Puniceicoccus vermicola: one gene and its partner. The protein of the gene in region 1 binds, or shares a complex with, the protein of each later gene. Links are inferred from orthologs where the notes say so. Each region holds a gene or a part of one and is shown in the gene's direction. Other genes may lie near its edges.

Region 1 (6,087 bases):
CTCTTTACACAAGGTTCAATCAGTGTCAATTTAGTCTCAATAAGATATGACCACCCCTACAGCACAGACCGATAAAGAGGACCCTTGGACAACTTTCCGAGACTTCCTCTCCAGCCGTGGACTTCGGATCACGAATCAACGGCACGCTATCTTTGAGGCTGCCTACGAGTATCAGCAACACTTTACTGCTGAAGAACTTCTGGATCGCGCTAGGGAGATCGACAGCACCGTATCCCGGGCGACGATCTACCGCACACTTCCCATTCTCGTCGAGAGCGGCCTCATCCGCGAGGTCGATATCGGGAAGGATTACAAATACTACATGGCCCATCACTCGGCCGACAACTTCAAGGCTCAGGTCATCTGCATGGACGACGATCGCATCTATGAGATCGATGCCCCGTTTATGGAATGGTATGGCAAAGCCGTTGCCGCCAAGCTGGGCCTCGAGGTCGTTTCCCAGCGGCTCCAAGTTCAAGCAAAGCATCGCAAAGACAGTGCCTTGAGCCAAGCTGTCGAAGACGCCCGAAAGAACGCCCTGACCAGCGGGGCAAACAAGGCGTAGTTGGACGCAATGACTCAGCCGGCGCACTCAGCGAAAAGCTCCAAAAAAGAAGACCTTACTTTTGAAATCGAGTTCTTCGAGAATCTCTCTCGTCGTAACCCGAAAGACGTCCGCGTCCTTGAGGTCCTTGCTCACTATTACACGAAGAGTGGCAAAATAGCCGATGGTCTCCGCGTCGATCGTCGTATCGTTCGCCACGATCCTGAAAACCCGGTCGCTCATTACAATTTAGCCTGCAGCTTGGCCCTGAAAAACCGGAAAACAGAGGCCGTCGAGTCTCTCCGGGATGCCATCGCCCGCGGTTACAACGATGTGGCTTGGTTGATGCATGATGATGATCTGGAGAGCCTCCGTGAATTCATCCCCTTTCAGGAACTGATCAGAGAAGTGGCGAATGACTTCCCCGACAGCGCCGCCTGAACCGACAGAACGCCTCGCGTGGATCTCATGCGATGACGACCCGGCCCGATACTCAGCCATCGAGGAGGCCTGCCTCCGCGATAGCCAAGAGAGTTTTCTCATCCTCTGGATCAACCGACCCGCGCTCTTCGTCGGGAAAAACCAAAATCTCTGGGCCGAAGTCTCAGCCGCCGAAGCATTCCACACCGGGATTTCCCTCAACCGTAGACTCTCTGGCGGCGGAACGGTTTACCACGATCCCGGGAATCTGAATTTCACGATGGTCTCCCCCGGCGAACCCAAGATCGCCTTTCAAGAACACCTGAGCCTTCTCTTCCCCTATTTCGAGGCCCGGGGGATTGCGGTTGAGATTCGCAACCGAAGCGATCTGTTCCACGACGGACGTAAGTTTTCCGGCAACGCCGAATATTTCACCGGGGGCCGAGTCCTCCATCACGGCACGCTCCTCTTCAATACCGATCTCCCGCAGTTGGCACGATTCCTCACACCTGACTCCAACGCTTATACTGACCGAGCCGTCGATTCAAACCGAAGCCTAACGGTGAACCTCTGCTCGCTCCTCCCCGACATTCCCAACACCCGCACCTTCGCCGAAGACCTCCTCAACGTGCTCCTCGGCCACCACTCCAATCTGCGTCGCATTGAAGAGATGCCATCCACAATCCTCCGGAAAGCCGAAGACTACCTCCCCCACTTTCGCGATCCCGCCTGGATTTTTGGCCGATCCCCGCGATACGAGCTCGAGCGCACCGTATCCCGTGACTCGGAATCGATGAGTAGCCGCATCTCAGTCCAAGACGGCCAGATTCAGGAAATCCATTTGGAATCCCGCGCAAACGAATCCCCTGAAGAGCTCCAAACCATAGCGGACTCGTTCCGCGATTGTCTTCACTCCCCCGAAGCGATCCAAAGCAGAATCCAAAATAGTCGCTGGAAAGATTTCCCTTCAGGCGCATTCCTTTCCAAAGTTTGGCTCGAACTTTTTTTCTGATACCGTCTCCACCATGACCGCTTCTCCCGACACCCGTCCAGCCCTCCGTATTGAGGACTTATCGGTGTCATACTTGGGAGGTCGCAACGCGGGGCAGCCAAAAGAAACCACCGCCCTTTCCTCTTTTTCGGCCGAGGTTCTTCCGGGGGAGGTTTTCGCACTCGTCGGAGAAAGTGGGAGCGGAAAATCGACGGCCGGTTTCGCCGTTGGCGGACTTCTCCCTCCGGAGAATACCCGCGTTGCCGGGAAAGTCACCGTCGGTGGAAAGACGATTCCCGCCAAGGACTATGCGGCGCTCCAAAAACTTTGCGGTCGTCACATCGGATTTGTCTTTCAGGAGCCCTCGAGCGCCCTCCACCCTTCTATCAAAATTGAGACCCAAATCGGCGAGTCCCTTCACGGAAAGCTTTCCTCGCGACAGCGCAAAGAGCGAGTCGCCTCACTCTTACAATCCGTTCGTCTCACGCCCGACAAGCGTTTGCTAAAAGCCTACCCGCATCACCTCAGTGGAGGGATGCAACAACGAGTCGTCTTGGCGATCGCCATGGCCAATCGGCCTTCCGTCCTCATCGCGGATGAGCCGACCACCGCGCTCGATCCGACCATCCGCAAAGAAGTTCTTCAGCTCATACGGGATCTAGCCACGGACTCCCGCTCCGGCGTCCTTCTCATTACCCACGACTTCGGAATCGTCTCCCATTTCGCCGACCGGGTCGCCGTCCTCTATCATGGCGAAGTGGTTGAATCCGGGGTGACTCGCAATGTTCTTTCGTCTCCACAACATTCCTACACAAAATCTCTAATCGCCTCAGCCCGAGGCACAACGGAGGAACTCGCGTGAGCACACAGGCACCACCCGTCCTCCAATTGAATCAAGTCTCCGTCACCTATCCGGGAGGGCACCGGGCCGCTACCAAAGTCTCGTTTTCCCTCCAGCCCGGAGAGCGAGCGGGACTCGTCGGCGAGAGCGGTAGCGGCAAGTCGACGATCGCCCGAACGGTTCTCGGATTGGTCCCGCATTCGGAAGGCACTCTTCAGATTCTGGGCAAAATGGCCCAGGACTCCACCCGCGAGGCCCGACTCACGCGAGCGCGAATGGTGCAGATGGTTTTCCAGGATCCCTATCACTCCCTAAACCCGCGTCGGACCATCCGGCAGGCCTTAGTCGAAGCGCTTCAGGTTTCCGGCCGGATAACCGAAAAGGCGCAGTTGGAGAAGGAGTCGATCGCTCTGCTTGAAAAGGTTCATCTCGACGCCGGAGCCCTAAACCGCTTCCCGCACCAATTCAGCGGAGGCCAACGCCAGCGGATCTGTATCGCCCGGGCTCTCGCTCCCAACCCCCAACTCTTGGTCTGCGACGAAGCGGTCAGTGCCCTGGATGTCACCACCCAGCGTTCGATCGTTCATCTTCTCCGCAAGCTTAGTGAGGAAGAACACATTGCCCTGTTATTCATCACCCACGACATCCCGCTGATCGAACATCTCTGCGAGCGGGTCATGGTTCTCGACCAAGGGTCTCTCGTCGAAGACGGAACAGTCGAATCAGTCTTCCACAATCCGTCCGCCCCAAAAACCCGTCAACTTCTGGATTCGGTCCTCCGCATCGACCCTCCCCAGGAAGTCTGATCTTCCACTGACCTCAGGTGCTCGCCGCGACGTTTTGATGAGAGCCCCGGATTTTCAGCTCCGTCGGTAAGATCACCCGCCGTGGTGGCTTCTCGCCATCCTCGACCCATTCGATCAAGCCACTCGCCACCGTACTCATCAGTTCTCCAATTTTTTGATCCACGGTCGTCAGAGCGGGCTCAAAAAAGGAGGAAACTTCCAAATTATCGTGCCCCACGACCGCCAGGTCGCCCGGCATGGCATACCCCTTCCGTCGTAACTCTGCGATGACCCCAATCGCCACCCGATCATTTACGGCAAGAATGGCCGAAGGCATGGATCCCTCTGCCAAGATTTTCTCCGCAAGACGAGACCCGTAGGAAAAATCATGGCGGACGGTTCCCGGCTCAAAAAGAGACCACAACCGAGTCCCCTTCCGGCGTTCGAGAAAACGATCCGCCCCATCCAATCGGCGGGCACTGTAAGCGTAGTCCGGATCAAATCCAGCAAATCCGAAAGAGCGGTGACCCGAGGTCCACAAAAGATTCATCATCGATTCGGTTGCCCCCGATCGGTCGACCTCCACCGTTGGGAAGGGAAGAACCGTCTCCGGGTCGACGAGCATCACTGGAATCCCCGATGCTTTTAGCTCTTCGATGAGAGAAGACGCCGGAGAGAGACAGGTACCGATCCCGACGATCCCGTCCACCTTCAAATTCAAAAAATGCCGAAGCACCTGCTCCTCCAAGGAGTGGTTTCGATTGGTCAACTCGAGAAGGCAGTGATAGTCGCGATCTCGGAAGAGGGCTTGAAGGTTCCCCACCTTTTGGCTCAACGACGGCGAATCCATCTCCTGAATACAGACTCCTAGAGTACGAGTTCTTCCACCCCGCAAAGACCGGGCGTAAAGGTTCGGCTCGAAACCGCTCTTCTGCATCGCCTCGCGAACCCGCTCGACGGTCTTTTCGCTCACCCCACCGTGCCCATTCAGGACCCGGGAGACGGTCCACCGGGAAAGCCCTAAGTGCTTCGCGAGAGCCGCGGTGGAATCAATGTTCCGGATTTCCCGGGAGTCCGATGAGTTCGGATCTAATGATTCCGGCTTGGCCACGTGCTCACTGATTTAGGGGGGGCTACCGTTTCTCGATCTGGCGGCCCCGAATCCGATTCGAGGGAATGACGCCACGTTTTCTCATGATGGTGAAGTGGCGCTGAATATCGCCATCGCGCAAGGGCTCGCGAGTGGGGTTAAGAACGAGTGTCCCGTAGGCCAATTCGGCGAGCAATTCCACATAAACGGCATTGCGGGCCGCATCCATTGGAGATGCTCCCCAAGTCACTGGGCCAAGGCGATCAACCAAAATCGCCGGCACCAAGCTCGGATCCTCTTTGGTCCGCTCATAGTGATTTACGATCTGCTCACCGACCCGCTCGTAATAACTGCTTTCGTCAATTCCATCGCTGTTGGGAGCCGTAATCGGAATCTCACCCTGAAAGAAATCGGCATGAGCGACACCCAGGCAAGGAATCCGGCGGCCCGCCTGTGCCCACATAGTCGCATACTTGGAGTGCGTGCCGACAATCGAGCGAATGTCCGGCAGGTCCCGGTATAGCGTGAGATGCGCATCGATGCCCGTAGCAGGCATTCCAAGCCCTTCGACAACCTGCCCGGTGCGAGCTGAAACCACCAGATAACTCTCCGGAGTGAGTTTTCCATAATCGATCCCCCGGGGCTTGATCACTACGAGTCCTCGGCGGGGATCAAAAGCACTGATGTTTCCACGGAAGTAGTCCACCAAACCGTTTTCGACCAACTGAGTGGTCGCTTCGTGGACCTCGAACCGTAAATTTTCAAGCATGGCGAAAAGTGAAAACCCATGGACACAGGCAGCGCAACCCTGTAAATTTGCCCATAGATTGTCCGCACTGACTCCAGCTCCACTCATAATCGACGCCCACACCCACGCATTCCCCAAAACAGCCGTCGCCGACCCCGCTGGTTGGGCGGCCAAACAATGCGAACCTCACTGGCAGAAGCTGGTGGTCCCCGAGAAAGGACGCCCCTCTCTGCAGGGATGGGTCGACCAAGACGCCTTTCTCGAAACGATGGAGCGCGATGGCATCAACCAGGCCGTACTCCTCGGATGGTATTGGGAGAACCCTGAATCGTGCCAGATCCACAACGAAGAAATGGCCCAGTGGCTCCGCGACTTCCCCAACCGCTTCCGGGCAATGGCCTCCGTTCACCCCGAAGGCCCGTCTCCCTCGGAGTTGGTCGAGTGGGCCGTGAAGAATCAATTCTCCGGTTTTGGAGAACTTCTCCCCTCGATCCAGAATTCCCGGCTCTCCGAGCCGTTTTGGAGTGAGCTCGCCAAGCTATCCTCTGAGGCGGGGCTCCTCTTTAACTTTCACGTAACGGAACCAGTTGGTAGACCTCATCCGGGCAGGACTCCCACTCCGCTCGAGGATTTTGAGCAATTTATTGCCCAGAACCCTGATTTAAAGA
Region 2 (5,460 bases), on another replicon or contig:
TCCCCTTGCCATTTTTTGGGGGCTCCATGAATAGTTCCGACTATGCCCAGCGAGGACTCTTCCGGATCAACTCTTTCACGTACACCCCTCTGCGAACTGCACAAGGCCGCAGGGGCGAGGATGGTCGATTTCGCTGGCTGGGAGATGCCGGTGTCCTATAGCGGAATTCTCGAGGAGCACCGGGCGGTGCGGGAGAACGTGGGATTATTCGATGTCTCTCACATGGGTGAATTCGTTGTCCATGGCCCGCAAGCCGCAGAGTTTCTTGACCATCTGGTGACCAATCGCATTGCCGGATGCCCTCCCGGAAAGGCCATTTACAGTCCCATGTGCGATGAGAAGGGCGGGGTGGTCGATGACCTGATTGCCTACCGGAAAGCCGATGGTTCCTTTCTCGTTGTCGTCAACGCTTCGAATCGGGAGAAGGACTTTCAGTGGATGAAGGGACGCGTCGGGCTTTTCGATGTGGAGCTGCGTGACGATTCGGACGATTGGGCCCTTCTCGCCGTCCAGGGGCCGAAAGCCGAAGAGTATCTCTCGGGTCTAGGCTTTATTGGTCTAGGCGTTTTGAAGCGGTTTCACCTTGTCGGAATGGAGTGGCAGGGGTTGTCGCTGCTGGTGAGTCGCACAGGCTACACTGGCGAGGATGGTTTCGAAATTTTTGTTCCCGCGACTCAGGCCGTGGAGCTGGCTGAAGCCCTCTCGGCGGGAAAAGATCTGCCTTGGATTGGTCTCGGGGCTCGCGACAGCTTGCGTCTCGAAGCGGGTCTGCCGCTCTATGGTCACGAGATGAGCGAATCGATTTCCCCGGTTCAGGCCGGATTTGGCTGGGCCGTGAAGACGGACAAGGAGTCCTTTGTTGGACGTGATCCCCTCCGTTTTGAAAAAGAGATGGGGCCTGAGAAAAAGGTCCGCTTCTTCCTCGTTGATGACAAGCGAATCGCCCGGGAGGGGATGCCGATTGTGGCGGACGGACAGGAGATCGGAGTGGTCCTTTCCGGATCGAAAAGTCCCGTCCTGAACCAGCCGATTGGGTCGGCTTTGATCGATGCTTCTTTCGCTGGCGAGGAGGCGGCTGTCGAGTCGCGCGGAAAACAGTTGCCGATTCGTTTTGCCAAGGCACCCCTGCACCGGTAATTCCAAATTAATAAGATTATGAGCGAGATTCCCAAGGAACTGAAGTATACGAAAGAGCACGAGTGGGTCCGGATTGAGGACGGTTTTGCGATCGTCGGCATCACCGACCACGCGCAGGAAGCGCTTGGGGACATCACATTCGTCGAGCTCCCGGACGAAGGGGCCGAATACGAGGCGGGAGATACTTTCGGGGTCGTTGAATCCGTGAAGGCCGCCTCCGATATCTACTTGCCCATGAAGGGGACGGTTGAAGGGGTAAACTCCGATCTCGAAGACGCTCCTGAAACCGTCAATTCCGACCCTTACGGTGAAGGTTGGCTGATCAAGGTAAAGGTGGAGGACACCGCGGAGTTGGAAGCCCTGTTGGATGCCGATGCCTACGCCGAACTTTGCGAAAACGAGTAAGGCTTTCGGGCGGTTCGCCGCGCTTTTTCTGATTCTTTCGGTCTGGCTCCCGCTGCTGGGTGAGGCAGCCGAAGAGATTGCCGATGGGGTGTGGGTCGCATCGCCCCCGGGTTGGGCGGAGTCGAAGGAGGATTTTACTCCGGGCGATAGTCCTCCCTACGCCGAAGGAGGGATTTTTTATCACCGCACGGCCGATCACTTCCGGCCGGATGAGGATTCGATCTTTTCCCGGGTGGTCTACGAATTTCAATCGAAGGCCGGACTCGAGGACAACGCGACCCTCAGCTGGAATGTGGATCCGGAGTTTGAGGAAATTCGTCTACACTGGATCCGGGTCTATCGGGAGGGACGGTGGATTGACCTTCTCCCAGAGATCGACCTTGAGGTGGTTGACGCCCGAACGGATGTGCGCACCTGGTATTACGATAATTCGAAAGATGTCCGGGTCATTCTCGAAGGAGTCCAGGTTGGGGATATTCTCGATTATGGGTTTACGCGAACCGGATCCAATCCGATCGTGAAGGACCATTTCTCCGATTCGGCTTCGCTCGGGTTTTCCGTCCCGGTCGGGTCAATCGACATCCGCCTCGATTGGCCGAAGGATCGTGGGGAACTGCAGTATCGCACGTATCCGACCCGAATTCCGCCTGAGATTTACGAGAACGACGGATATGAGGTCTATCAATGGAGTATCGAGGACTCTGAGGCGGTAATTTTGGATTCCCGTCTGCCCCAGGGCTACGAGGTTCTCCCTTGGGTGCAATTTTCGGATTGGCCGGGATGGGGCGCGGTTGCGCAATGGGCCGTCGACCTCTATCCGCTCGATCAGGAGTTGCCGCCACTACTGGTCAAGGAGGCGGGCAAAATTGAGAAAGCCGGAGGGACTCCGTTGATGAAGGCAACGAAGGCACTTCAGTTCATTCAGGATGTCATCCGGTACGTTTCGATCCCCGTGGGACCGCATTCCTATCAACCCTATCCACCGGAGACGATTGCAGCGCGGCGGTACGGTGATTGTAAGGATAAAAGCCTTCTCCTCGTTCTTCTCCTGCGGAAGCTGGGCATCGATGCGGATCTCGTCCTCGTGAGCACCGATGATCGTCAACTCCTGCGTCGCCGTCTGCCCACCCAAGCCGCTTTTGACCATGTGCTTGTCCAAGCAATTATCGAGGGTGAGACGATTTGGATGGACCCGACGGACAGCCACGAGGGCGGGGTGCTGCCGATGCGGTATTTTTCGGATTTTGGGTATGGTCTGGTTATTTCCCCCGATACGACCGATCTCGCAGCCAAAGTGGGCCCGCAAGGGAGAGACGGGGCTCTGGCCTCGACGACCGAATCGTTCTATTTCGAGGATTTTGCGAAACCGGTGAAGCTCGTTGTCGATTCGATCTACGAAGGGCGCAACGCGGATAACCTGCGCTGGGATCTCGCCACGGACGGGCTCGATTCGTTCGCTCGGGCCTATACCAACTACTACGCCAGTCTCTATGACGTCATCCCGGAAGCCCAGCCTCTGGCGGTGGAGGATGAGCGGGAAATGAATCAGGTGCGAATCGTTGAAGAATATGGGTTGCCAACTCTTTTCCCATCCGAAGAAGACAGCGAAACGACCGTCTGCAATTTTTCGGCCCAGATCATTGCCGACCAGATTCCGGAACCATCGGAGAAGATTCGTTCAGGACCCTTTGCCTTGCCGAGGCCTCTTCATCAGATTCAGACGATTGAGATTCATCTTCCGGATGATTCCGATTTCGGGGCAGAGGATTTTTCGATGGAGAACCAGTGGTTCCGTTACGATTTCTCCGTGAGCCAGAACGAGAGGGTCCTGCGGATCCATCATGATTTCGAAATCCTCTCCGATTTCGTTCTCCTGGAGGATATCGATGCCTACCAGAAGAAAGTCGATGAGATGAAGGACTACCTGGATTACTATATTGAGGTCAATCTGGGTGACTCCTGGCCAGAGAAGCCTCCCGGCTTCCTGAAATCGCTGGGCATCGCCTTTTCGCAACCCGCCTCCGAATCTGAGGCGAGTGATGATTCTTCGGAGGGAACGGGTCAGGCAGTCGGCCCGGATTCAGGAGCCAGTCTGGAAAAGGGTGTCTCCCGCGCCGAAGCCTTGGGTTTCTCGGTGGTTTCCTTTTTCGCCGGTGTGGCCTGGGCAGCCTTTCTCTGGCGTCGCAAGTCGTAGGCGGCACTCTCCCGGGATCTTCTTTTCGGTGGGAAAACCGTTTTCTCCGGAGAATCTGGAATTCCAACGCCACTGGAAACCACCTGGGGCGGTTTGCAGCAAAGCTGCGACTTTCCGTTTGCCCGGGGTCGCGGAGTCATTCACCGTTTTCCCTTATGAGTTTTCTACAGATGGAAGATCGCACTTATCTGGTCTTTGGCGTGGCCAACCGGAAGAGTGTGGCTTGGGCAATTGCCCGCGAGCTTGAAGCCGCTGGGGCAAAGGTGATCTATAGCGTCCGCTCCGAGAAGCGGAAGGAGAGTCTCGCCAAGCTGTTGGGGGACCGTCCGTGCCACATTTGCGATGTGGAAGAAGAAGGCGCAGTGGAGCGTCTAGCGGAAGAAATTGGATCGGATACTCTCCTCGACGGGATCGTTCACTCCATCGCCTTTGCGGACTACAGCGAAGGATTCCGCCCCTTTCACGAAACCGGTCGAAAGCAATTTTTACAGGCGACCCAGATCTCGGCTTTTTCTCTTTCGGAAATCGCCAATGCATTCAGTGAATCCCTTAAACCCGATGCTTCGGTGGTCTCCATCGGCATCTCGACAACGGAGCTGACGGCGGAAAATTACGGGTACATGGGGCCGGTGAAAGCCGCCCTCGAAGCGGTGAGCCGCAACCTCGCCAAGTCATTCAGCGCCTTTTCGGAGGTGCGGTTCAATACCGTAAACTCGGGACCCCTGAAGACCAGCGCTTCGGCAGGCATTCCCGGCTATCTCGACAACTATCTTTACGCCGAGAAAATGACCCTGCGTAAGCGCGCGCTCGCAACCCGTGAAGTGGCCGATACTGCCATTTTCCTCCTCAGTCCCCGTTCCTCGGGAATCAACGGTCAGGGGATTGTCGTCAACGCCGGGATGGACACCAACTACTTCGACAAGGAATTGGTCGAGCGAACCATGCGCGGTGATGCAGTTTAAGAATACCCGGATTGCGGCCATCGCCCACGTCCTCCCGGAGGAAATCATCACCTCCGATGAGGTGGAAAACCGCTTGGCGCCGGTCTACGAACGACTACGCCTCCCTGGCGGACGACTCGAGCTCATGACCGGAATTCGGGAACGTCGGGTTTGGCCTGCCAAAACCCGTCCCTCTGACGCCAGCAGCGCTGTCGGTAAAGCCGTCCTCGCCAAGGTGCCAGACCTCCCTCCCGTCGATCTCCTGGTACATGCCGCTGTCTCCCGCGATCGCCTCGAGCCCGCCACTGCCGCCTACGTCCACAAGAGTCTGCAGCTGCCCCGGCATACCCAGATTTTCGACCTCTCGAACGCCTGCCTCGGTTTTCTGAACGCAATGGTCACCGCGGGTGGAATGATTGAGAGCGGGCTGATCCGCACTGCGCTCATCGTTTCGGGCGAGAACGGACGGCCGCTCCTCGAAGAAACGATCAAAACCCTTTTAGCCGGCGATCTGACCCGCAAAACCATCAAGCCCTTCTTCGCCAACCTGACGATCGGTTGTGGGGCCGTAGGGATGGTTCTCTGCCATCGCGACCTCATGCCCGACGATGGTTTTGGAGACCTCGATTTCGGCGTTTCCGGCACCGACGGCAATTTCTCGAACCTTTGCGAAGGGGACAGCTCGGCGGGTGGGGGTCTCGTCATGCAGACCGACTCGGAAGCGCTTCTCGAAGCGGGTATCGGCCTAGCCGCCGACACCTGGAAGAACTTTTGCGAGAACGA

The links. Proteins that work in one complex are often made in the same cells at the same time.
Region 2: the proteins of H5P30_RS09150 (region 1) and gcvH are in contact, whole or in part, in a crystal structure (PDB 3A7A), measured with the Escherichia coli proteins. The link is inferred for Puniceicoccus vermicola from one-to-one orthologs.

Annotation. Positions count from the first base shown.
Region 1 is NZ_JACHVA010000080.1:62,387-68,473, reverse strand. Bases 45-2,967 are described here. They hold H5P30_RS09150 (lipoate--protein ligase family protein), read left to right. Parts: upstream 45-959; coding sequence 960-1,976; downstream 1,977-2,967. Other genes in these bases: H5P30_RS09140 (ATP-binding cassette domain-containing protein), read left to right, coding at 2,814-2,967; H5P30_RS09145 (ABC transporter ATP-binding protein), read left to right, coding at 1,990-2,817; H5P30_RS09155 (tetratricopeptide repeat protein), read left to right, coding at 575-985; H5P30_RS09160 (Fur family transcriptional regulator), read left to right, coding at 47-565. Also shown: more of H5P30_RS09140, read left to right, coding at 2,968-3,602; H5P30_RS09135 (substrate-binding domain-containing protein), read right to left, coding at 3,616-4,692; H5P30_RS09130 (class II aldolase/adducin family protein), read right to left, coding at 4,715-5,440; H5P30_RS09125 (amidohydrolase family protein), read left to right, coding at 5,439-6,087. UniProt on the Escherichia coli protein: Catalyzes both the ATP-dependent activation of exogenously supplied lipoate to lipoyl-AMP and the transfer of the activated lipoyl onto the lipoyl domains of lipoate-dependent enzymes.
Region 2 is NZ_JACHVA010000023.1:28,389-33,848, forward strand. The notes cover bases 1-2,848. They hold gcvH (glycine cleavage system protein GcvH), read left to right. Parts: upstream 1-1,155; coding sequence 1,156-1,542; downstream 1,543-2,848. Other genes in these bases: H5P30_RS02055 (ATP-dependent DNA helicase), read right to left, coding at 1-28; gcvT (glycine cleavage system aminomethyltransferase GcvT), read left to right, coding at 43-1,137; H5P30_RS02070 (DUF3857 domain-containing protein), read left to right, coding at 1,511-2,848. Outside these bases: more of H5P30_RS02070, read left to right, coding at 2,849-3,736; H5P30_RS02075 (enoyl-ACP reductase FabI), read left to right, coding at 3,892-4,698; H5P30_RS02080 (3-oxoacyl-ACP synthase III), read left to right, coding at 4,688-5,460. UniProt on the Escherichia coli protein: The glycine cleavage system catalyzes the degradation of glycine. The H protein shuttles the methylamine group of glycine from the P protein to the T protein.